3 regions of the Arthrobacter sp. MW3 TE3886 genome follow, and region 1 is predicted to be linked to each of the others. Evidence: riboswitches for the same ligand, from Rfam matches in the RefSeq annotation. Region 1 holds a riboswitch; each other region holds the start of a gene.
The links. A riboswitch is a leader RNA that binds a small molecule or an ion and turns the genes downstream of it on or off. The one in region 1 is predicted to bind cyclic di-AMP.

Region 1 (7,604 bases):
GGCTTGGCACCGCGTTTCCACCGTGAGCTGGGAGGGGAAAGAATGGACCTGTGAGTCAAGCCGGCGAATTCATCGACCGCTCCCTGCAGCGGGAAGCTTCCTGGCGCCGCTCTGAGCAGCTGCAGGCGCGGCTGGAAACGGAGCCAGCGGGCAGCGGCCTTCGGTTCTACGGCACCTCCGTGGGTGCCGTGCGCGGCACGGTCCGCGATGCCGGCCGCCGCTATCCCGGACTCTCCCGTGATGAGGTCGCTGCGCTGAGTTCCGAACTGTGGGGCCCGGAACTGGAGGGCTCCGATCTGGACGGCCCGGAACTGCGGGCAGCGCCGGTTTTCGAGCGCCGGCTGGCCGCCGTTGTCCTGCTGCAGAACAACGTGAAGCTGCTGACCAACGCCGACCTCACCCGGCTGGAGGGGTTCATCCGGCAGGCGCGGGTGCCGGACCTTGTGGATCCGCTCGCCGTCGACGTCGTCGGGCCCCTGGTGGACGGACTCGATGTCCTGGCCAGGGTACGGGCCGACAGCGTGCTGGACCGATGGGTGCGCGAGCCGGATGCCTGGCTGCGCCGGGCCGCGCTGCTCTCGCCGTTGCTGGCGCTGCGCGCGGGCGCGGGGGACTGGGACAGGTTTGTCCGGCACGCCAACGCGGTGCTCGGCGAGACTGGCGGGAAGTTCGACGCCGACGGCATGGCTGTCCGGGACGCGGTCTCCCGGGTCCTGGCGGAGATGGCAAAGCGGAGGCCGGAACTGCAACTCACGTCCGTTGGAGTATGACGATCCGGACCTTCGCCGCCGGATCGGCTGGTTCAGGCACTTAGGCACGCAGACATGTCGGACATTCAGACATCCGGACTGTCAGCCCTTCGGATCTCCCGGATCGCCCTGCCCGACGGTGCTGCCGGAATCCCCGGACTTACCGCCGGCACCTGCCGGCAGCGCGAACGTCCTCGCCGCCCGTGACCCGGCGACGGCGCCCGCGGCTATGGTGACCAGCGCTCCCACCAGCAGGGCCGCGGCCTCGCCTGGGAGCAGGACCTGAAGCTGCGTGCCGATGCTCGCCGCGGCCACCGGTACGCCTAGCTGGGCCGCCGACAACACCCCGAGGGGCAGCGGGAGTCCCAGGAAAGCCAGGTCGGCATGCGCCAGCAGGGCCCCGCCCCCCAGTGCCAGGCCGAGGGCAATCATGTCAGGGTGTCCGGCCAGGTCCCTGAGCGTCAGCGAGGCACCCAGCCAGACGAAGAAGAGCGGACCCAGGAAGCCGTCGCTGAGCGCGAACAATTGCCGGGCCAGCCGCCGCGGTTCGCCGACGGCAGCCATCACCAGGCCGAAGGAAAAGCCTGCCATCATCACAGAAACATTGCTCCACGTTGCGACACCGGCCAGGGTGAAGAGTACGGCCAGCTGGATCCGCAGCTCCAGGGCAAACTTGCGGCTTTCCGAGAGCCGGTGCACGCGCCGGCGGATTCCCCGGCGCTCCAGCCAGCGCAAGCCGACAAAGAGCACCACCGCGCACCCGGTCACCACGAGGACGCCCAGCGCCGCCTGGACTGCGTGGGGCGGATCCACCAGGAGCGGCAACGCCACAATGCAGGCTGTGTCGGCTATTGCCACCTGCGCTGTCATGTCCACGACATCTGGCCCGCCGAGGCGCAGGGAATCGACGATTGGAAGCACCAGGGCGGCCGACGAAGACGCCAGCAGCACGACATAGAGGGGAGCATGTCCAGTCCCGAACAGCAGCCCGATGCCGGTTCCGACCACCACCGCTGCCGCTGCGGCCACAATCGCCCGGCGCGAGCCCTTCCCGAGGGCGCCACGGATGTGCGGATCCCGCACGGGAACGTGGGTGCCTGCCACGAACATCATCAGCGCAAAGCCGATATTGGCCAGCAGGGTGAATGTCGGGTCCGCGGGGTCCACAAGGGCCAGGCCTGAGCGCCCGATCGCGATGCCGGCCAGCAGCTCACCCAGCATGACAGGCAAGTGCCAGCGCACGGGCAGGGCCAGCAGGGGGCCAGCCAGGGCGATGACGGCGATCAGCGCCAGGGACAGGAAGGTCACGGTTCGCCGCGGCCCGCCGGCACCGTTCCCGACCGCCGTTCCACTACTGCGTAGGCCTTCCCGTCCAGGAAGGCCCAGTCGTTGACAACCATGTACCCGAGCGCGTCCACCCGGTCATTCAGGACGTGCTCGTCGAAGCCCCCGTCGCGCGGTTCCGCGTCCCATGTGCTCACATGGACGTCCCCGCCGTCCAGGATCAGCAGCTCGGTGTTGACGTCGAAATCCTCTTGGGGCTGAGTGCTCAACTGGCAGATGGCGACACAATGGCTGTTCATTTCGGGCCTCCGCTTCCGGTGGTGCTGATGGCATCATCCTATGTTCGGAAACGGCCGCCGCCCTATGGGCAAATTGCGGCACGCCATCACCGCCTCCGTTACCTGAATGTGACTTTCGGGTGCGGTTCGCGCTACGGTTGATGAGTGCCTGTTGTCTCCGATACGGGCGCTCCCCAGCCGATTGCCTAACTCTGCCGCGGCCCGGGGGTAACTCGCATCAACGTCCGGCAGAGACGGGGAAACCACTTTTGACCTGCTGATATGCAGGTCTTGGGGTGAAGCCGCACAGTGCCCGCCACGACGGGCCCGGGAGTGCGGCCGGGTGCCTCCCATCCGAATCCGACAGCTCACCTCGCAGGCATTGGGAGAGGCTACATTCATGACTTCAGTCAATACTTTTGCGCGCCATGCCGCCGTCCTCGCCGCCGCATCCGGCCTGGTCCTGACCAGCGGAATGGCTGCCAACGCCGCCACCGCCCCCGTGCAGCGTGACTCCGCTCCGGCGTCGAACATCGACGTCACCGGACAGGTCAGCGCCCCCGTCAGCGCCGATTCAAGCGTCAAGATCAGCTTCGAGCGCCCCGCAGTGGATTCTGTTGCCGCGCCGGTCATCGAGCAGCCCGTTGCTCCGGCTCCGGCTCCGGCTCTGGCTCCCGCTGCAGCCCCGGCTGCAGCCCCGGTGGCAGCGCCCAAGGCGACCGTCCAGGTGCAGGCCGCTCCGGCAGCAGCGCCGGCCGCGGCGCCCGCTGCCGGCGGACGCAACGCCATCATGCTCTCGGCCGCCTACAGCCAGGTGGGCATCACCCAGGACTGCACCGCCATGGTGGAGAAGGCCCTTGGCGCCGCGGGCAAGCCCGTTGGCGACATCGGTCCCCGCGCGTTCCTTGGCCTTGGAGCCGTTGTGGCCACGCCGCAGCCCGGTGACATGGTGGTCCAGTCCGGCCACGTGGGCATCTACGCCGGCAACGGCCAGGTGGTCAGCGGCGGCATGAACGGCTCGAACCAGACGATGGTGCACCCGCTGTCCTGGCTCACCGCGACCGGCGGCGTGACCTTCGTCCGCGCCTAAGCCGCATGGCCCCGACCGGGGCCAGACAGTCCGGAAAGACCGGCGATCGATTTCCCTTGGGGGCAAATCGATCGCCGGTCTTTTCTGTCTCTGCATTTTGGGGGTCCGGGCTCCCGGCGGCACCGCCTTTCTCCGGCACAGGATCCTCAGGGATTCCCGCTCTCACTGAGCGGAAGCGTCAGCTTCATGACCGTTCCCTCGTCCCCGGTCGCGGCCACCTCGACAGTGCCCCCGGCAGCGACGGCAATCTCCCGGACCAAGGCCAGCCCGATGCCAAAGCTCCGCTGTCCCTGTGAAGTACCGGTGCTGGCGGTCCGCACGAACCGGTCAAAGATCCGGGCCTGATCGACGCCAGTAATTCCGGTCCCCGAGTCCGCCACGGTGATCACGGCGCGCTTCTGCTCGATTGAGGTCGTGATGGACACGCGGCCGCCCGGAGGCGTGTGGGCCAGGGCGTTGTCCGCCAGGGCCAGCACGGCACGGCGCAGCGAGTTCTTCTCGATCCGGGCCAGCGGCCGGGCATCGGCAGAGAATTCCAGGCGCACCTTCCGCTGCTCTGCCACCGGCTGGAGGCTGACGGCGACGCTGGCGGCAGCATCGGCCAGGTCGGCAGGGGGTGCGGAGTGGGCCGGGGCCTCCGCGGTAGCCGCGAGGAGCAGTTCGGTGACAATCCCGGTCAGCGTCGCGGCGTCCTCCCGGATCCGGGCCAGGTCCTGGCTTTGCCTGGAGCCGGGCACAGTGTTGCGCTGGGCCAGCTGGATCCTGGTGTCCAGGATGGTCAATGGGGTGCGCAATTCGTGGCTCGCGTCCTGGACGAAACGCCGCTCCCTGGCCAGGGCCTCACTGAGGGGTCGGATGGCGCTGCGCGCGCTGAGCCACCCGACGATGCCGGCCAGCAGGATTCCCGCCACCCCGGCGATGATCATGGCTTCGAGGACATCCTTGGAATCCAGGTATGTGTAGGCCGCCCCGGCCGCCGCCGAACGCGGCACTTCAGGATGGGCCAGTTGGTTCGTGAGGTACAGTGCCGTGGCGGCGAGCAGCCCGAGAACCATGACCGCGCACGCGGCGCTGATCCGCAGCGCGACCTTGAGGGAGGCCTTGCGCAGGACGGAGTGGTCCGGATTTCCGCGTGCCGGCCGGCCGTCACTCATGAGCATCGCCGATCTGGTATCCGAGGCCGTGCACCGTGCGGATCACGGCTTTGGAGATCTTCCGGCGCAGGTGATGGACATAGGTATCGATCACGCCGGGCTGCTCCGAGGCGTGGAAGCACGCCGCGAGGAGCTCGTCCCGGGTGAAGACGCGGTCCGGTTCCGCGGCCAGGGCTGCCAGCAGTTGGCCTTCCTTCGCGGTCAGCGGCACCGTTTGCCCGTAGACGGAACGGACGGAACGCTGCGTCGGGTCCAGTTCCCAGTCCCCGATCGCCACCGGGGCCGGGGCCGGGGGAGGGAAGGAGCGCGTCAGTGCGCGCAGGCGTGCTGCCAGTTCGCCGGCGTCGAACGGCTTGGTCACGTAATCGTTGGCGCCGGCGTCCAGTCCCCTGACCTTTTCGTCGGGGTCGCCCAGCGCGGTCAGGACCAGGATGGGCGTGGCAATGCCTTTCGACCGCAAAGCCGTGATGAGGGCGATGCCGTCCATGGCGGGCAACCCGCGGTCGACAATCATGACGTCCCAGCTCCCGGTCAGCCCCTGGTGGAGGCCATCGCGGCCGTTGGTGACCAACTGGACCCGGTAGTCGGGGTCCAGGAGCTCGGCGATGAGCGGTCCCAGGACGGCGTCGTCCTCGACGAGCAGCAGGGAGGGAAGCTCAGCGGAAGTCATGTCAGCTATTCTTCCGCGGCCATTTCCTCAGTCCGCCATCCGCCCCCGGGTTCCTCCGCCGTGTCGCCGGCGGCGTGGGCTGCGGACGCGGCTGCGCCGCGGGAGTTGCGGCGGCGTTTGAGGAGCTGCACCACCCCCGGCACGACGGAGACGAGCACCATGGCCACGACGATGGCGTCGATGTTCCTGGCGATGATGTCAAAGTGCCCCAGCCAGGTGCCAAGCATCGTCACGGAGGCCGCCCATGCCGCGGCGCCGGTGATATTCCACAGGGTGAAGGATTTGTAGTCATAGCGCGCGATCCCGGCGGTCAGGGGAGCAAACGTCCGGACCATGGGGACGAAGCGCGCCAGCACGACGGCGGCCCCGCCGTGGCGGCGGAAGAAGTCCTCCGTGGTGGTCAGGTGCGCTGTCTTCAGGATCCGGGCGTCGTCCTTGAACCAGCGCCGGCCAAATTTCCGTCCGAGCATGTAGCCGACCTGGTCCCCGGCGACCGCGGCCGCGGTGACGACGCCGATCAGCACGGGCAACGTCAGTTGCAGCTGCTGGTGCAGAAGGCCTGCGGTGAACAGCAGGGAGTCGCCGGGCAGGAAGGGAAAGAGCACGCCCGATTCGATGAAGACCATGGCCGCGATCACACCCAAGGCGGCCGGACCCAACCCGGCGAGCAGGTTTGCCGGGTCCAGCAGGGACGGTGTTCCGGCGGCGTGGGCGGCCGGAAGGACGGTAAGAACGTTTAGGGCGGGCATTGTCATTTCCCCTCAGCGCCCAGCGGCCGGCTGCCGGATGTCGCCCGACGCCAATCCGCCATCCGCGGAGTGACACGGTTCCACAGGCCCGCGAGCAAGACCACGGCTGCGCTCGCGGCCAGGAACGACGCCGCGACGTCGGTGGGGTAGTGGACGCCGATATACAGCCGTGACCAGGCTACGATCAGGGCCACCGCCGCCGCCCCGGCGGCCGTGACCTTGGCCCAGCGGGTTCCGCGGGCCAGGAAGTACACTGCGAATCCCAGTGCCACCGCAAAGGACACGTGGCCGCTTGGGAAGCTGTTGGAACCCGTTTCCGGCGCCAGGGGATCGAACAGCAGGGCAGGGTTGGGCCGCTGGCGGGCCACGATGAGCTTGAAGATTTCACTCGCCACCCAGCCGGATGATGCCACGAGGCCGAAAGCAACCGCCTTGGGCAGGCCGCCGCGGAACAGCCAGATGGACAGCGCCGTGGCGCCGATCAGCGCGAGGCCCGCCACCGGGCCAAACACGACGGTCAGGGCCATCGCGACGGCGGTCAGGGCGGCGGCGTGGTGCCGGCTTAGGTCCTGATCGATCCCGAGCTCGGTGGCGCTAAAGCCGGGGGTCAGCTGCGCCGCCAGGCCCAGCGCCACGACGGCGGCGGACAGCAGAATGCCCAGCACCAGCCAGTGGCGGATCTGGGGGAGGGCCCACAGCCGGGGCCCCGCGGTGGGAGGCACAGCGTCGGGACGGCGCAGTACTCCACTGCGGCTCAGTGCTCCATCACCGCCCGGCGGCGTATCGCGCTTAACAGGGGCAGGTCCAGTCATGGGATCCTCCGGCTCGGGACAAGGGCGCCCGGACAGGCGACAAATTCCACTCTTCCGTCAGCCGTTTAAGAAATGCTTAAGAAAGTGCCGCAGCGATGGCCGCAGGGGGCCGCCGCGCCGGCTACGCGGCGTAGCGCAGCAGCGCCACTCCGTTGCTGAAAGCCCGTGTCTCCAGCAGCCGGAGCTGGGCTCTGCTGTCCGCAGCCTTGAACAGTGGTCTGCCCCGGCCAATCAGTACCGGATGGACGTACAGCCAGTATTCGTCGATCAGCCTGAGCCGCCGGAAGGTATCGGCCAGTTCTGCCCCGCCGAGGGCCAGGTCCCCGCCCGGCTGCGCCTTCAGGGCCAGCACTTCTTCCGCCACCACATCCCGGACTACGGTGGTGTTCCAGTCGGCTGATGTCAGCGTCCGGGAGTAGACGATCTTGGGCATGTCCCGCCAGATCCGGGCGAACTCGGCCATCACTGGGCCGGCGGCTGGGTCCTTGTCCGCGGTGGGCCAGAACCCTTCCATCAGCTCGTACGTGACGCGGCCGTCAAGGAAGGCGCCCATGGTGCTCAACTGTTGGTTGAAGTGGCGGTGCAGCTCGTCGTCGACCGTGTGCCAGCTGATGTCGCGGTCCGGGCCCTCGAAGAATCCGTCGAGGGACACCTGCATGGCCAGGACGATTTTTCGCATGTCCGCTCCTCACGTTTTCTCCACAGTACGCCGCGGCTTTGGATGGCAGAACCACTTTTCCCCGGATACGTGCCCTTGCGCGGGATGCCGCAAGCGGGAAGAATGCTGGAAGTCTATGGCCCCACCGCGGTCAGTCACC
Region 2 (7,604 bases), 2.0 Mb from region 1:
ATCATTCCCGGACCGGTGTGCTGCGCCGGCGATGCCATGCCATAGAGCAACCGGAAGGGCATGAGCCGGGTCCGGCCCGGATCGGCGTCAATGGTCGAGCCGCAGGGCACCTCGCTCAGCGGGGGGACCGCGCCGTGCCCCAGGGCTGCGAGCAGTGGGGCCCCGATCGTGGACAGCGCCATCATGGCCGCGAGCGGGTTTCCAGGCAGGCCCAGGATGTAACGGCCGTCCGGCAGCTCGGCCAGCACGGCGGGGTGGCCCGGCCGCATGGCGATTCCGTCGATCAGCAGGCGGCCGCCGAGTTCGGCGACCGAGCGCCGGAGGTGGTCCGTTCCGGAGCGTCCCGTGCCGCCGGTGGTGATCACGACGTCGGCGGGCAGGTTTTCACCGGCCGGATCGGTGTCCTCCAGCGCCGCGAGCCATTCGGCGTAGGTGTCGCCAACTTTCACTTCTTCGGTGCAGATCCCGCCGAGCATTCCCACCACGGCGGCCAGTTGGGGTCCGAAGGTGTCACGGACCTGCCCTGGTGCCGGCATCCCGCTCGTCACGACCTCGGAGCCAGTGAAGACGAGGCGCACCACGGCCTTGCCGAGCACGGGAAGGGTATCGCTTCCGGCCAGCGCGGCGAGGGCAAGATGTGCGGGGTTCAGGACCGTGCCGCGCTTGATCAGGACGTCCCCGGCGGCGGCTTCCTCTCCGGCCTTCCTGATGTGGTCGCCGTTGCGTGGGTCCCCTGGTTTCGCGGTGCCGCCCAGCTTCAGGACGGGCAGGCCGTCCTCGTCGGCACCGATGATGCCGCTTTCGCTGCGCAACACCGCCCTGGCCCCGGGCGGGATGAGCCCGCCGGTGGCAATCGGGCTGGCCTGATGCGGTGCCAGCCGCTGGCCAGGTTCGGCCAGGATCCAGGGGCCGCTGCCGTTGACGGCCCAGCCGTCCATGGCGGAAGAAGCGTAATGGGGCATGTCCTGCTGAGCAACGACGTCCGCCGCGAGGGTCCGGCCCAGCGCGTGCCGCAGCGGGACAGGGGCGGCCGGGATGGGAACGGCGCAGTCGAACGCGAGTTGCCGGGCCTCCTGCCACGTGTGGGCCAGGTGTCTGTGCGGCTCCGCCGCGGTGTCCTCGTCCGCCGCATCCTGGCCCGCTGCATCTTGGTCCGCGGTGTCCTGGTCCGCTACATCCTGGTCAGCGGTGTCCCGGCCCCCTGCATCCTCGCCCGCAGTGATGCGGGGATCGCCGAAGTCATCTCGGACTCCGCCTCCACCGCCATCTCTGACCCCATCTCCACCGCCGTTTCTGACTCCGTCTCCACCGCCATCTCTGCCAGGGGCAGTGGGTCCGCTGCCGTCCGGGGCCGCAGCCGTCATGCCCCGGAAGTTTCGGCGGCTGCGTAGTCCTTGGCGAGCCGGCGGGCCACGGCCATCGCGGCCTCCATGGACACGGAGTCCGTGGCCTGCCCGGAGCCCGAGGCCAGTCCGGCGGCAAAGCCGGCAATGAACGTAGTCAGCGGCGCCGCCGGGCGCACCACGGAATGGGCGGCCACGCCGGCCAGGGCGAGGACCTCATTCACGTCAATCTCAACGTCGTCCAGCTCCAGGGCCTGGAGCAGGGCACGGCACCAGTCTTCCAGCGTTTCATCCTGGCTTTTCACCGTTTGCCTCCATGGTCGAGTTCAGCTGCGCAGAGCCGGGCCGGAGCCCGGACCGCCGTCGGGAATCCTGCCGGATACCCCTAGTGCGGACGCGTCATCCCAGGTATCGACGTCGTCGGTGGAACCCGGGGGAACGCGAACTTCCCGCACGTCCAGCCTAGCAAGAAGGGCGAAGACCGACGCGTTTTCCAGCCTGTTCCGGGACGCGGCGTCGGCGACGGAACGTTGTAGCACGGCCGTGCTATAAAAGCCCGCGAGCGGCTGCTTCCGGCCGTCGGCCGAGACTGCCATGACGCCGTCGGGCCCGTCCCGTTCCGGAGTACCTGCGGCAGGCGCGGCCAGCGCCTCGGCCAGGGCGCGGACCGCGTCGGCGGACCGCGGCATGTCGCACGCCAGAACCAGGGTAAAGGGCGCGGCGGCTGCGCGACGGCCTGCGCGGTCGGCGGCCAGGGCAGCCAGGCCCGCGGCGATGGCTGCGGCCGGCCCCGCGAAGGGCGGGTCCTCACGGCAGGTCAGGACGCCGCCGGGCAGGCCCCCGGGGTCGGGTCCGACGACGACGGTGCGCACCGCCGCGCCCGCTGCCCGCAGTGACCGCTCCAGGAGGGTGGCGCCGTCGAAGATAAGCCCGGATTTGGGCACGCCGCCTAGGCGGGAGGCCCGTCCCCCGGCGAGAATGATGGCATCGAACTCCATCGCTTCAGCGTAGCGCGGCGCCGGCCGCCGCCGAGCAAGCCGTGACGTGCGCCGGCAGCAATCCCACCAGTTGACCAGGCAGCAGGCCAGGAGGCGGGTCAGGCAGCCGATTCAGGCAGCAGGAACGGATCCCAGGCCGGCGTCGGCTTCTCGAGTTCCTTGATCTGCCAGATGGCGCCCTTTGGCGGGCCCGGAACAAAACCGATCTTCCAGCCCATCTCCGCCGGCGTATGGTCGCTCTTGGCGTTGTTGCACCGCAGGCAGGCCGCCACCAGGTTCTCCCAGGAGTCGGCTCCGCCCCGCGACTTGGGCTGGATGTGGTCGATGGTGTGGGCAGCCTTGCCGCAGTACGCGCAGCGGTGGGCATCCCGGCGCAGCACGCCGCGGCGGCTCACCGCAGTCATCGTGTTGTACCTGGGCCGGATGTAGCGGTTCAGCAGGATCACGGACGGGCGGCCCAAAATGTCCTGGGGGCCGACCACAGGGTCGTCCCCTTCGGCCACCACGCTGGCCTTTCCGGTCAGGACAAGGACGAGCGCCCGGCGGAAGGTGATGACCGCCAGCGGTTCATATCCAGCATTCAGAACGAGAGTGCGCATCCGCATACCTCTTCACGGCCGCACCCGCCAGCGGCACGAGGGCCGGCTGCCCTCTGCATGGTCGGGCTATGGATCGACAACACAAGAGTAAACACTCAAGTGCCGGATCACCGAATATTTTTTCGCCGGCGCAGTCCCCGGCGCGGAAAGTTCACTGCGCGGCAACGCAAAAGACCCCCGCCTGCAGGCGGGGGTCTTTCGAAAAGCTGGGGTTCGTGCTTAGGCGCCGACGCGGATGAATACCGGGCCGGAGCCGACGTTTACGCTGTACAGCGCGGTGGTGCCGCCGTTCCAGCCGCCGTGCACTGCCATGCCGTTGCCGACGTAGACCGCGATGTGAGCCATGCCCACGCCGCCGTTCTGGTAGTAGGCGAGGTCGCCCGGGCGTGCCTCGCCGGCGCTCACGGTGCGGCCCAGGGACAGGTAACCTGCCGGCCAGCCGTGGTAGTGGATGCCGGCCGCGGCCAGTGCGTTGGTGGCGAGGGCGGTGCAGTCCTGCGCCACGCCGATCTGTGCGTAGGCAGCGGCGGCGATGGTCGCGCCAGCGCCGCTTCCGATGCCGGCCGGAGCCTGGGCAGCGACGCCGCCGCTGACGCCAAGCTCGGTGCCGCCGGCGCGGGAGGCCGTAGCGTCCTGGACCTTCACGACGGGCTTGGGTGCCTCGACTACGGGAGCCGGCGTGGTGGTCACTGCGGGCTTCTCGTAGGAGATCGCGATGGTGGAAGCGGCCGAGATGGTGGCCGGAGCTGCGGACTGGACTTCCAGGGCCGAAGCGGAGGTGGATTCGCGCTGAACATTGGTTTCAGCAGCGTTGGCTGCGATTCCGCTGGTCAGGACCAGACCGGAAGCTGCGGCGATGACCGCGGCCTGACGGCCCACGCCGCCGGCGTTGTCGCCGACAGCCTTAGCAATAACAGCCAGCGAGTTGGTCTTGGTGACCTCGGCGCGGTGCCGTGCAACGTTTGCACGAGTAGTCATTAAGTTCTCTCTTTCGTGATCCTTGGACCGCGCGCTTTCGGGCACGGGCTGAGGACGCTCCGGCATCTTGGGGGTACGCCGGATCGCCCCGAAATGGGTTACTTAGCGAAGGGTGTACTGCGAAGACGCGCCAAAAGCGGAAACTGCATGCTGTCCGGGCTCGGTAGAGATTGAGCCTGCGGAACGTGATCCAATCCGGACGCCGGCAAGGGCGTCACGTGATGTGGATTCCAGCGGGCTCGACAGAGCCTCGCCGGTGCGCATGCGCGCAGAATTGTGGCGTGAAGACACGAAAGTAGCCTCTCCCAATGCCTACGAGGTGAGCTGTCGGATTCGGATGGGAGTCACCCGGCCGCGCTGCTTCCTGGGAAGCTTTGCGACTTAACCCCAAGGCCTTCTTTCGAAGGCCAAAATTGGTTCCCCCGCCCCTGCCAGACGATGTAATGCGAACGGACCTTGAGCGGTGGCAGAGCTAGGCAATCCACTCAAGAGCGCCAACTTCGGAAAAGTTGGCGTGCTTCAAACCCTACAGCAGTCCGGATTCAATGTCACATTCAGATCACGGCGTGTCACGGGAACTTGAGAGCAGCCCATCGTCTTGTCTAGAGCCAGCCGAGCGGATCAACGACGTCGCCGTTGACCATCACTTCAAAGTGAAGGTGGCAGCCCGTGGAGGCGCCGGTGGTCCCACTCATGGCGACGACGTCACCGCGGGAAACCTTCTGGCCAACCTGGACCGAGGCCGAGGACAGGTGGTTGTACGTGGTCTCCAGGCCGTTGCCGTGATCGATGACCACGCGGTTTCCGCCGCCGAAGGGATGCCAACCGTTGAAGGTCACGGTGCCGCTGGCGGCCGCGTGGACCGCCGTGCCGCACTGGGCGGCGAAATCCTGGCCGCGGTGGAACTCCCCCGCGCCCCCAGTGATGGGGCTGACGCGGTAGCCGAAGGGTGAGGCCGTGACCAGCTGGTCCAGCGGCGCACCAAGGGTGCCCGCCGATGCCGCGCGGGTGATGGTGCCCACAGACTGGGCGCTCAGCAACTGCTTGAGCTTCCCGTCCGGATCACCCTTCGTGGTGACGGCCGTGCGGTTGAAGTCAACCTTTGCGGCGGCGGCAGCCGTGACATCCGGCTGCACGGCAGCGGTGAGCGCGCCGGATCCGCTCGGATTCGAAGCCATCACCGGGCTCGTGACGGGAACCGTCACGGTGAGAACCAGACCAGTCGCGGCCAGCGCGATCCCGGCTTTCTGCCCGACTCCGCTGGCCGCGGCAAAGTCCGTAACCTGGCGGAACGGGCTGCGCCGGTGACGCCGTTCATCGCGGTGCACGTCACGCGGGCGTTCGGCCGTGTGAGCGACGACGGGCCGCGGCTCCGGAGCGGGACCGGTCGCGCGGCGACGGCCCCTGGCGGTCTGGGTGGTCAAGAACGGTTCCTCTCTGGATGGCCTGCGGAGTTAGCTGTCGGATTCGGGTCAGAGAGATCAAAGACCCGGTCCGCCGTTGCAAGCGGCCAGGCACAGAGGCATCCCCATGGGATCCTTCGGTGGAAGCTGCTTGCCGCTGACGGACTTCACCCCAAGGCTGCCGAAGTAGCAGCCGAAAGTGGTTCCCCCGCCCCTGCCAGGAGGTGGTTCTGCGACTGATCCGCTGGCAGGGCTCGGCTTCGGATCAGGTAACGCTTTGGTATCGGTACTGGCCACTAACTATAGGTGATTAAGCCGCCCGGTAATAAATCCGTAATCGCAATTGTGCACAACTCATGGGTCGTCCCATGACCGGCGCGGAGTGGCGGGTCAGGCGACTGTTACAAAGACGTGTGCGGCTACCTCGGGCGGCAGCTCCAGGGCACCTTCGATATCGGGGACGCGGACCGAGATGTACTCCCCCACCCGCTCCAGCGAGACCAGCGCGCCTGGCCTGATTCCGCCCTCGTCGAGCTGGGCCAGAAGCTCCGGTTCCACCTGGATCGGCTCCGCGAGCCGGTTGACCGTAACCCGGGAGCTCACACCGTAGCCGGCCATGGCCTCCAGCAGGTTCACGGCCCTGTCCACGGGGGCGCCGTTGGGCACGCCGCCAAGATCCGCAAGCCCTGGAATCGGGTTTCCGTAGGGTGAGACTGTCGGGTGGTCGAGCATCTCGAAGATTCTGCGCTCGACGCGTTCGCTCATGACATGCTCCCAGCGGCACGCTTCCTCATGGACGTAGGCCCAGTCGAGCCCGATCACGTCCGCGAGGAGGCGTTCGGCCAGACGGTGCTTGCGCATGACGCCGATTGCGCGTTTCCGTCCGGTTTCCGTCAGCTCAAGGTGCCGGTCGCCGGAAACAACCACCAGCCCGTCGCGCTCCATCCGGCCGATGGTCTGGGACACAGTGGGACCGGAGTGGCGGAGCCGTTCGGCGATGCGGGCGCGGAGGGCAACGATGTTTTCTTCTTCAAGTTCCAGAATGGTCCGAAGATACATCTCCGTGGTATCGATCAGATCCGTCATTCAGCTCAGCTCCTCGAGCGCAGTCCTAGCGTCATTCCCACCGTACCGCGTGCGGGCTGCATGCAGGATGCGCCCTGGCGGGAACCGCCGTACGTTCGCATGCCAGCCTAGCCTATTTTGAATTACTCCGGATAATCTTTCGATCGGGCTGGAGCTATTGCCTCAGCCCCAGCCGGCCAGCCGTCCCCTGGTGTCTCAATGACCGGACTATGACAGGCCTTTTTCCGTATCGCCGGGAGCTGTCAGGCAAAATAGAACAGGCAGTATGAAAAGGGGTGTCCGTGGTGGCCATCCCTCCCGCCACCTCCCAGCCACGCTACGAACCAGCCGAAAATTGGAGCCACTGTGAGCGACACCAGCATCACGATCCCCGCCAACCTCCTGCCCAAGGACGGACGGTTCGGCGCCGGCCCGTCGAAAGTCCGGCCGGAACAGATGGATGCCCTGGCCGCGGCCTCGTCGAAGCTGTTGGGGACCTCGCACCGCCAGGCACCCGTGAAGAACCTGGTCGGCTCGGTCCGCAACGGCCTCAGCGAATTCTTCCGGGCACCGGAAGGCTATGAAGTGGTGCTGGGCGTCGGCGGATCCACCGCGTTCTGGGACATTGCCAGCTTCGGGCTCGTGGAGAACAAGGCGCAGCACCTGTCCTTCGGCGAGTTCGGCTCGAAGTTCGCCTCCGCCACCAACAAGGCACCCTTCCTTGCCGAGTCCTCCATCATCAAGGCAGAACCCGGCACCCGCCCCACCGCCCGGGCGGAGGCCGGCGTCGACGTCTACGCGTGGCCGCAGAACGAGACCTCAACCGGCGTTGCCGCACCCGTCCAGCGCGTGGCCGGCGCCGACGAGGGCTCGCTGGTGCTGGTGGACGCGACCTCGGCCGCGGGCGGGCTGGACGTGGACGTGGCGGAGGCGGACGTGTACTACTTTGCGCCGCAGAAGAACTTCGCATCCGACGGCGGCCTGTGGCTGGGCCTGTTCTCCCCGGCTGCGCTTGAGCGGGCGGCACGGATCAAGGCCGGCGGCCGCTGGATCCCCGATTTCCTGGACCTCCAGACGGCGATCGACAACTCCCGGCTGAACCAGACCTACAACACCCCCGCGCTGGCCACCCTGGTGACGCTCGATGCCCAGGTGCAGTGGCTCAACGCCAACGGCGGCCTGGACTTCGCCGCCGGCCGGACCGCGGACTCTGCCGGC
Region 3 (7,604 bases), 2.2 Mb from region 1:
AAAGGCAACAGAGTCCACCCAAAACCACCCGCGGCGGCCTCGGAGGCAGTAAAGGACAACCCAGCCGCGGAGGCACATACCCGTCAGCGAGCCCACCCAAAGTCCCGTTCCGGAGAGTGAGGGCGCTGTAGCGCAGCGGCACATCCCGAAAGCGCGCAGGACGGTGTTTTGCGTAGTGCCGCATCGCCGACTGAGGAACGAAGGAGGTGTCTAAGGCACGGCAAAATGCCGTGCTGCGCGCGTCAAACGGGCACCGCGAAAGCGAAAGCGCCCGCCCCCTACAAGTAGGGAACGGACGCTTTACGGCAAGGAAGAAGCTAGATCGAGTATTCCGGAGCGGCCCAGACAACCACTTCGGGGTGCTCGTAGAACCGGTAGCCCTGGCCGCGCACGGTGCGCACGGTGTTGGCGAGGCGGCCGAGCTTGGAACGCAGGCGGCGGATGTGGACGTCGATGGTCCGCTCGTTCGGGACCTCTTCGGCGTTCCGCCACAGGCCTTCGAGGAGCTCGTCGCGGCCAACGGTGCGGGTGCCGTTCTCCACGAGGTAGTTCAGGAGCTCGAATTCCTTGAACGTCAGGTTCAGGGATTCGCCGTCGAGGTGCACCTCGCGGCGGGCGAGGTCGATCAGCACGCCGGAAGGCCGCGGATCCTGCGGCTGCTGCAGGCGGGCGGTCTCGGTGCGCTGGCGGGCCCCTGCGGTGGGGTCGCCGAAGGTCGAGCGGACGACGTCGAGGGCGGAACCCGGTGCACTGGCCGGCGCGACGGCGACGGCGGCGTAGCTTTCGGCGCCGGCCACGAGCGACTGTGCGTAGGCCCGGATTTCCTGGGCAAGCTTGGCGATGGAGGTGCCGGCCGCAGCCGCGGTTTCCTCGTCGATGCCCATGTACAGCACGAAGCCGCGGGCGACATTGTCACTGGGAGCCGGACGGACCGGGCTGCCGGCACCCGGGGCGATCACGGGGGTGGGCGCCGTGGCGGGGGCGGGCGGAACGGCACGGAGCTGGCCGTAGGAGTCAGGGTTGTAGCCCTGCGCTGCATATCCGGGGGCGGGGAAGCTGCCCGTGGATCCGGCGGGGGCGAACGCGGAGCGGCCGCCAAAGCCCTGGCGGATCCCGGAGGCCTGGCCGGCCTTGCTGGCGTTACGGACGGAGATGTGGACGTATCCGGATGCAACTGACATGGAATGCTTACCTCAATGTGAATGGCCGTCATCGCGGCTCGAATGCTTCTTTCCCCGCAATGAAATTGGGGAGGGGCGCCCGACTCTGGGCTGGGGGCGAATGCCTAGAAACCTTTAGGGGTGTAAAAGTTAGGCGTGCATTCGACAACAGCGCATCTCGGTACCAGCGGGTGTGCTGATCCAGGAAGCTGCGGCTGCAGGTGCTGTTGAGTTCTTGTTCACAATTGAAGTGTGCAACGTAACAATGTAAACGTGCAAGTAACAATGGACCCCGGATTCCACATAGTGAGACAGATCAAGGATTTGTAGCGCAAGTCACAATTCTGCAGCGGCAATAAAATAACAAGTGTTTTACCGACCGGGAGGTCAGGAAGTGTTCTTTGCCGAATGTTATTCGGCCTCAAGGCGCAAAGCCGCGGAAATCATTCACAGCACGGCAAGTTGGGCAAACCGGGTCTGCCCACCGTTCCCTGCGCGGGGGTCCACGAAGTGGGCAGCCGGCATTGCCGCCGGCCAGGCACGGCGGCAATGCCGGCTGCGGCGATCAGTTCGACTGGCCGGTGGCCGTCGCCGCCACCACCATGACGGAGGCCGCCGTGTAGCCGGAACCTTCCTTGGCCGACACGATCCGCACCGTCCCGCCCGCGACGATGTCCGCCACGCTCAGCTGGGTGCCCGTGCCGCCTGCCTGCTGGCGCCGCTGTTGCAGATTACTCACCACCACGTCGCTGCCCAACGCATAGCTGCGCGTGAAACCGTCGCTGCTCTTGACCGTCACGGAGGAAGAGCTGACTTCGCTCACTGTGCCCAGCTGCTCGGCCATCGTCGTGTAGGCGCTTCCTTGCAGCACCACGTATTCGGCATGCACGGCCGCCGAAAGCCCGCTGCCCATCCCGCCGGCAGCGAAATCGCCGGGACCGCCCTGTCCCGGCATGCCCCCTCCCCCGAAACCGCCTTGCGCGGAACCGTCTTGTGGGGAACCGTCTTGTGCGGAGCCGGGCACGCCCGGGGCGAAACCCTGGCCGCCGGCTCCCCCGGCCGCCGCCCCGCCGGCGGCACCAGTGGCTGCCGTGGCACTTGAGGTCAGGGCATAGACGCCCGCCCCGGCGCCGACAGCCAGGACAGCCGCGGCCCCGGCGACGGCGAGCCCCCGCTTGAGGGTCCAGGGCTTCGACGCCGAGGCTGTCTTGGCGGAAGTTCCCGGCGCGCCCCAGCCTGTGGCCGCCGCAGTCGCAGGAGGCTCCTGCCGGGGCATGCCCCAGGCCGGTTCCGACGCTGGAACCGTCCAGACCGGGGGCGCGCCCCAGCCGGCAGCTGGGCCCACTGCCGGCTGCCCTGTGTCGGAGTGCCCGGCGTCGGAGTGCCCGGCGTCGGAGTGCCCGGCGTCGTGCTGCCAGGCAGCGCGGGGCGCCGTCACGGGCGCGGGCGCCGTTGTTGCGCCGGTTGTGGGCGCGGGGGCGGGTACGGGGGCTGGTCCGGAACCGGCTCCGGGACGCTGACCGCTCATGGTGTTTCTCCTTCGGGTGCGGATCGGTGTTCACCCCAGAGTGGTGAGCGATCCTGTGCCTGGGCTGTGCGGGCCGACAGCCCGGCCTGTGACGTTCGGGCCTGACGGGAAAGGGCGGATTGAGCGCGGCCGTCGCCGCCTGTACGGTCCCGCAACGGCGTCCAGCTCGCTAGGCTGGGATTCACAGGTGCCGCACAGGGTCCCCAAAGCCGCGCCTAACCGGCAGATCGGAGAGTTGTCCCATGGCCACTTCGCACTCCATGACCAACAACCTTCCCCAGCTCACGCATCCGGACGGCTCCCCCATCCGCGCCCTCGTGGTGGATGACGAGCCCAGCCTCTCCGAACTCATGAGCATGGGCCTGCGGATGGCCGGATGGTCCGTGGCCGTGGCCGAGGACGGGCCCGGCGCCGTCCGGCTGGCCAAGGAGTTCCGCCCGGATGTGCTGGTGCTGGATGTGATGCTGCCCGGGTTCGACGGCGTCGAACTGCTGAGCAGGATCCGCGCGTTCGCGCCGGAGGTGCCGGCGCTGTTCCTGACGGCCAAGGATGCCGTCCAGGACCGCATCACCGGGCTGGCAGCCGGCGGCGATGACTACGTCACCAAGCCGTTCAGCATGGAAGAGGTGCTGCTGCGCCTGCACCGGCTGGTCCAGCGCTCCGGGGTGGCCGCCATGGACACCGCCGAGCTCGTGGTGGGAGACCTCGTGCTCAATGTCGACACCCGCGAAGTCACCCGGGCCGGGGAGGAACTGCACCTGACCGCCACGCAGTTCGAGCTGCTGCGCTACCTCATGGAAAACCCGAAACGGGTCATCAGCAAGGCCCAGATCCTGGACCGCGTCTGGGACTACGACTTCGGCGGGCAGGCGAACATCGTGGAACTGTATATTTCCTACCTCCGCAAGAAGGTCGACGCCAACCACGCTCCCATGATCCACACGGTGCGCGGAGCCGGGTACGTCCTGAAACCGGCGGACTGATCCGTGCCCTCACTTTCTGGCATGACCCGCGTCCCCGGACGCGACTGGCGCAACCCGTCCACGTGGCATTTGCGCACCAGGCTGGTCCTGGTTGCCATGGCGCTGCTCGTGGCCATCTGCGGCGCTGTGGGCTTGTTCAGCTACGCCTCCATGGACCTCTTCCTCACCCGGCAACTCGACACCCAGCTGGACCAGGCCTCCCACCGTTCGAGCGAGTTCGGCCGGCCCTCCTCGGACGATTCGGGCAGGCGCCCCGACCCCCTCGAAGCCCGGGGACAGGGCGTCGGGACGCTTAACGCCCGGATACTGGACGACGAAGTCAGTAGGGCCGGCTTCCTGGCCGGGGACGGCGCGGTCAAGAGCCTCTCCCCCGCCGACAACAAGGTTCTCCTGACCCTCACCCCAAACGGTGTGCCCGTGGACCGGACCCTTTCGGCCGGCGCCTACCGGCTCACGGCCGCGCGTGCGCCATACGGCGACGTGATTGTGACCGGACTCCCGCTGGCAGAAAAGCAAAACACCCTGACCTCCCTGGTCTGGACCATGGTGGTGGTGTCCGCAGGCGGGCTCGTGTTGATCGGGCTCGCCGGCACGGCCCTGATCCGGCGGACCATGAAGCCGCTGGAACAGCTCTCCGAGGTGGCCACCAAGGTCTCCCGCCTCCCGCTGGACGCCGGCGAGGTGGCGCTAGGGGTGCGCGTCCCGACGTCGGCGGCCCATCCCGGAACGGAAGTGGGCAGCGTGGGCTACGCGCTGAACAAGATGCTGGACAACGTCTCCAACGCCCTCGAAGCGCGGCAGGAGAGCGAGATGAAGGTCCGGCAGTTCGTCGCCGACGCCTCGCACGAACTCCGCACCCCGCTTACGGCCATCCGCGGCTACACGGAGCTGATGCGAATGACCGAGCATTTCACCCCCGACGGCGAGAGGTCCCTCGCCCGTGTGCAAAGCCAGTCCGAGCGGATGACCACGCTCGTGGAGGACCTGCTGCTGTTGGCGCGTCTGGACGAGGGGCAGCCGCTCAAGATCTCCGACGTCGACCTCACCCAACTGGCCATCGAGACGGTCAGCGATGAGAAAGTCATGGCCCCGGACCGCATCTGGCAGCTCGAACTTCCGGACGAGCCCTTGGTGGTGCGCGGTGATGCGACCCAGCTTCACCAGGTCCTCGCCAACCTCCTGTCCAATGCGCGCAAGCACACCGAACCCGGGACCAAGGTGGTCACGGGCGTCATGCGCTCGGCTGACGGCAGTGCCGTGGTCACCGTGACAGACAATGGCAGCGGCATCGCCCCGGAATTTATCGGCCGGGTCTTCGCCCGCTTCGCCCGGGCCGACGCCTCACGCACCAATCCGGCGTCGAGTCCCGCAGCCCTCCCCGCCAGTTCGGTGGTCGCGACGGCGGGGGTCGGGTCCGGGGCCGCCGCACGCCCGCCTTCCGGCGCCGTTTCCGGCAGCCGCGGCGGCCAGGGCACGGCGACCGCTGCGCCGACTTCCGAAGGCACCAGCGGGTTGGGCCTGTCCATCGTCCAGTCGATCGTGGAGGCCCACGGAGGAACCGTCGAGGTCACGTCCCGGCCAGGGCGCACTGAGTTCGCCGTGCGGCTGCCCGCCGCGCCGCCGTCGGCATAGACGGCGCGGCCGGCGCCGCAAGGACCCGGGACCGGACGTCTGGTCAATCCGGCGCAACCCGCCACCCCGGCCCTGTGATTCCTGTTACCAAAATGTGACTTAAGCGGTTGGGTCCTGTAGCGTCTTTAGAGTGCGCCGCCATCGGTGCCGCATATCCGGACGGACGCCAAACTCTGCCGCTTCCCGGATTCCGCTGGACCAGGCAGAGGCGGGGGACCCAGAGTTCCCGGGCATTCTGCATTCATGCGCCCTCGGGGTGAAGCCGACACGTGATATTCCGTGCGGCCGGATGACCTCATCCGAACCCGACAGCTAACTCCGCCGGCGTTGAGAGGCCACCATGACTGAATTCCAGGTACAAACGCGCCCTGACGGCGATTCGCATTCCCGCTCAGTTGGCGCAGCTAAGTCGCGCCACCGCGCCGAACCGGCCAAACGGGCATCCGCCCTGTCGCGGTTCGCCGCCGGACTCGGTACAACCGGCCGCCGTGCCGCCGTCGTCACCGCCGCGTGCGCGCTGCTGCTGGGTGGCGGCGCCGCCAGCCAGGCGGCAGAGCCGGGCGCCCACACGGCGAACGTTGCGAGCCAGACGGCCACGATCGCCGACCCGCTGGCCAAGCTCAACTTCGAGCGGGTCCAGGTGGCTGGGCCGACCGCTCCGGCGGAAAAGAACGTGGCTCCCCAGATCTCCGAGGTTAAGGCAGCCGAAGCGCTGATCCCCGCCCCCGCTGCTCCCGCACCTGCTCCGGCTCCCGCGGCAGCTCCCGCTCCCGCTCCCGCACCCGCACCCGCACCGGCACCCGCACCGGCAGCCGCTCCTGCCCCCGCACCGGCACCGGTCGCAATTGACGACCCTGCCGGGGCCCAGGCCTACGCCGCGTCCCAGCTGGGCCGCTATGGCTGGGCACCTGGCCAGATGCAGTGCCTGCACAAGCTGTGGACCAAGGAATCTGACTGGAAGACCACCGCGACGAACGCCAGCAGCGGCGCCTACGGCGTGGTCCAGTCCCTGCCCGCCACGAAGATGGCGAGCGCCGGCGCCGACTACATGACCAACTACCGGACCCAGATCAACTGGGGCCTGAACTACGTCAAGTCGCGCTATGGCTCCCCCTGCGGCGCCCTGAACTTCCACTACGCACACAACTGGTACTAAACCGGCACTAACCGGCCCCGCCAAGGAGGCCCCGGATCCACACGGATCCGGGGCCTCCTTGCGTCTCCACGGCCGGAGCAGCCCGACAGCCCAGACTTCCACAGCCCCAGCACAGCTTGACCCTAAAGCCCTCATATGGGCCGCCGGGAAAGTTGAGCCATGACATTCACAGACCAGGCCACAGGAACCCTGCCCCGCACCGCGGGGACGCCGGCCGGCCCGGCGGCACCCGAGACATCCCCGGGGCTTGCGCTGGCCGACGCGCCCGCTCCGGACCCGTTCGCCGGGGCGCTTACCGGCCCCGGCGCCCGGCGCACAGCCATCGATACGCGCGCCAGCACGCCCCTGCTGGACGTCACTATCCCGGTCTTCAACGAGGAGCGGGACCTCGAAGCCTGCCTGCGCCGGCTCCACGCCTACCTGCTCGGCGCCTTCCCGCACTCCTTCCGGATCACCGTGGCGGACAACGCCAGCACCGACGGAACGCTCAAGGCCGCGGAACGCGTAGCCCGCGAGCTGCGCGAAGTGAAGGTGGTCCATATGGCGGAAAAGGGCCGCGGAAACGCACTTCGCAAGGTGTGGCTGGCCTCGCCGTCGCCGGTCCTGGCGTACATGGATGTGGATCTTTCCACTGATCTGGCGGCCCTCGGACCGCTCCTTGCCCCGCTCATCTCGGGGCACTCCGACCTGGCGATCGGGACGCGGCTGACCCGCAACTCCCGCGTGGTCCGCGGTCCCAAGCGGGAATTCATCTCGCGCAGCTACAACTTCCTGCTCCAGGCCCTCATGGGCGCCCACTTCAGCGATGCACAGTGCGGCTTCAAGGCGATCCGGTCGGACGTGGCCCGGCAACTGCTCCCCCACACGCTGGACAACGCCTGGTTCTTCGACACCGAGCTGCTGGTCCTGGCAGAAAAGTGCGGCCTGCGCGTCCACGAAGTCCCGGTGGACTGGACCGACGACCCCGGATTCCAGCGTGGACATCGTCCAGACCGCCCTCGCGGACTTGCGCGGCATGGCACGGTTGAGCCGGGACCTGGTCTCGGGCCGGATCCCGGTTCCCGACCTGCGCGCCGCCCTGGCCCGCGGACCGCTGCCGGCCGCCGCCCGGGCCCAGGAACAAAGCCCCGGTGGAAGCCTCTTCG

Region 2: it holds a riboswitch for cyclic di-AMP, as region 1 does, so the genes downstream of both, ABH915_RS04845 (M23 family metallopeptidase) here and ABH915_RS13645 (hypothetical protein) in region 1, are expected to answer to the same signal.
Region 3: it holds a riboswitch for cyclic di-AMP, as region 1 does, so the genes downstream of both, ABH915_RS03905 (hypothetical protein) here and ABH915_RS13645 (hypothetical protein) in region 1, are expected to answer to the same signal.

The regions. Positions count from the first base shown of each region.
Region 1 covers NZ_JBGCAN010000001.1:2,996,303-3,003,906, reverse strand. Annotated here, with positions in the region: gene ABH915_RS13660 (DNA alkylation repair protein) at 51-770, shown strand; gene ABH915_RS13655 (cation:proton antiporter) at 852-2,057, opposite strand; gene ABH915_RS13650 (hypothetical protein) at 2,054-2,302, opposite strand; cyclic di-AMP (ydaO/yuaA leader) riboswitch at 2,505-2,707, shown strand; gene ABH915_RS13645 (hypothetical protein) at 2,712-3,401, shown strand; gene ABH915_RS13640 (sensor histidine kinase) at 3,548-4,555, opposite strand; gene ABH915_RS13635 (response regulator transcription factor) at 4,548-5,225, opposite strand; gene ABH915_RS13630 (DedA family protein) at 5,231-5,974, opposite strand; gene ABH915_RS13625 (phosphatase PAP2 family protein) at 5,977-6,786, opposite strand; gene ABH915_RS13620 (dihydrofolate reductase family protein) at 6,908-7,465, opposite strand.
Region 2 covers NZ_JBGCAN010000001.1:1,038,789-1,046,392, reverse strand. Annotated here, with positions in the region: gene ABH915_RS04870 (molybdopterin molybdotransferase MoeA) at 1-1,364, opposite strand, end outside; gene ABH915_RS04865 (DUF6457 domain-containing protein) at 1,361-1,648, opposite strand; gene ABH915_RS04860 (molybdenum cofactor guanylyltransferase) at 1,670-2,341, opposite strand; gene ABH915_RS04855 (HNH endonuclease) at 2,440-2,940, opposite strand; gene ABH915_RS04850 (NlpC/P60 family protein) at 3,160-3,918, opposite strand; cyclic di-AMP (ydaO/yuaA leader) riboswitch at 4,214-4,397, opposite strand; gene ABH915_RS04845 (M23 family metallopeptidase) at 4,521-5,342, opposite strand; cyclic di-AMP (ydaO/yuaA leader) riboswitch at 5,347-5,561, opposite strand; gene ABH915_RS04840 (metal-dependent transcriptional regulator) at 5,712-6,407, opposite strand; gene serC (phosphoserine transaminase) at 6,753-7,604, shown strand, end outside.
Region 3 covers NZ_JBGCAN010000001.1:828,342-835,945, reverse strand. Annotated here, with positions in the region: gene ABH915_RS03925 (winged helix-turn-helix domain-containing protein) at 318-1,181, opposite strand; gene ABH915_RS03920 (hypothetical protein) at 1,726-2,688, opposite strand; gene ABH915_RS03915 (response regulator transcription factor) at 2,931-3,671, shown strand; gene ABH915_RS03910 (ATP-binding protein) at 3,693-5,303, shown strand; cyclic di-AMP (ydaO/yuaA leader) riboswitch at 5,485-5,642, shown strand; gene ABH915_RS03905 (hypothetical protein) at 5,644-6,459, shown strand; partial or broken gene ABH915_RS03900 (glycosyltransferase) at 6,619-7,254, shown strand; gene ABH915_RS03895 (GtrA family protein) at 7,436-7,604, shown strand, end outside.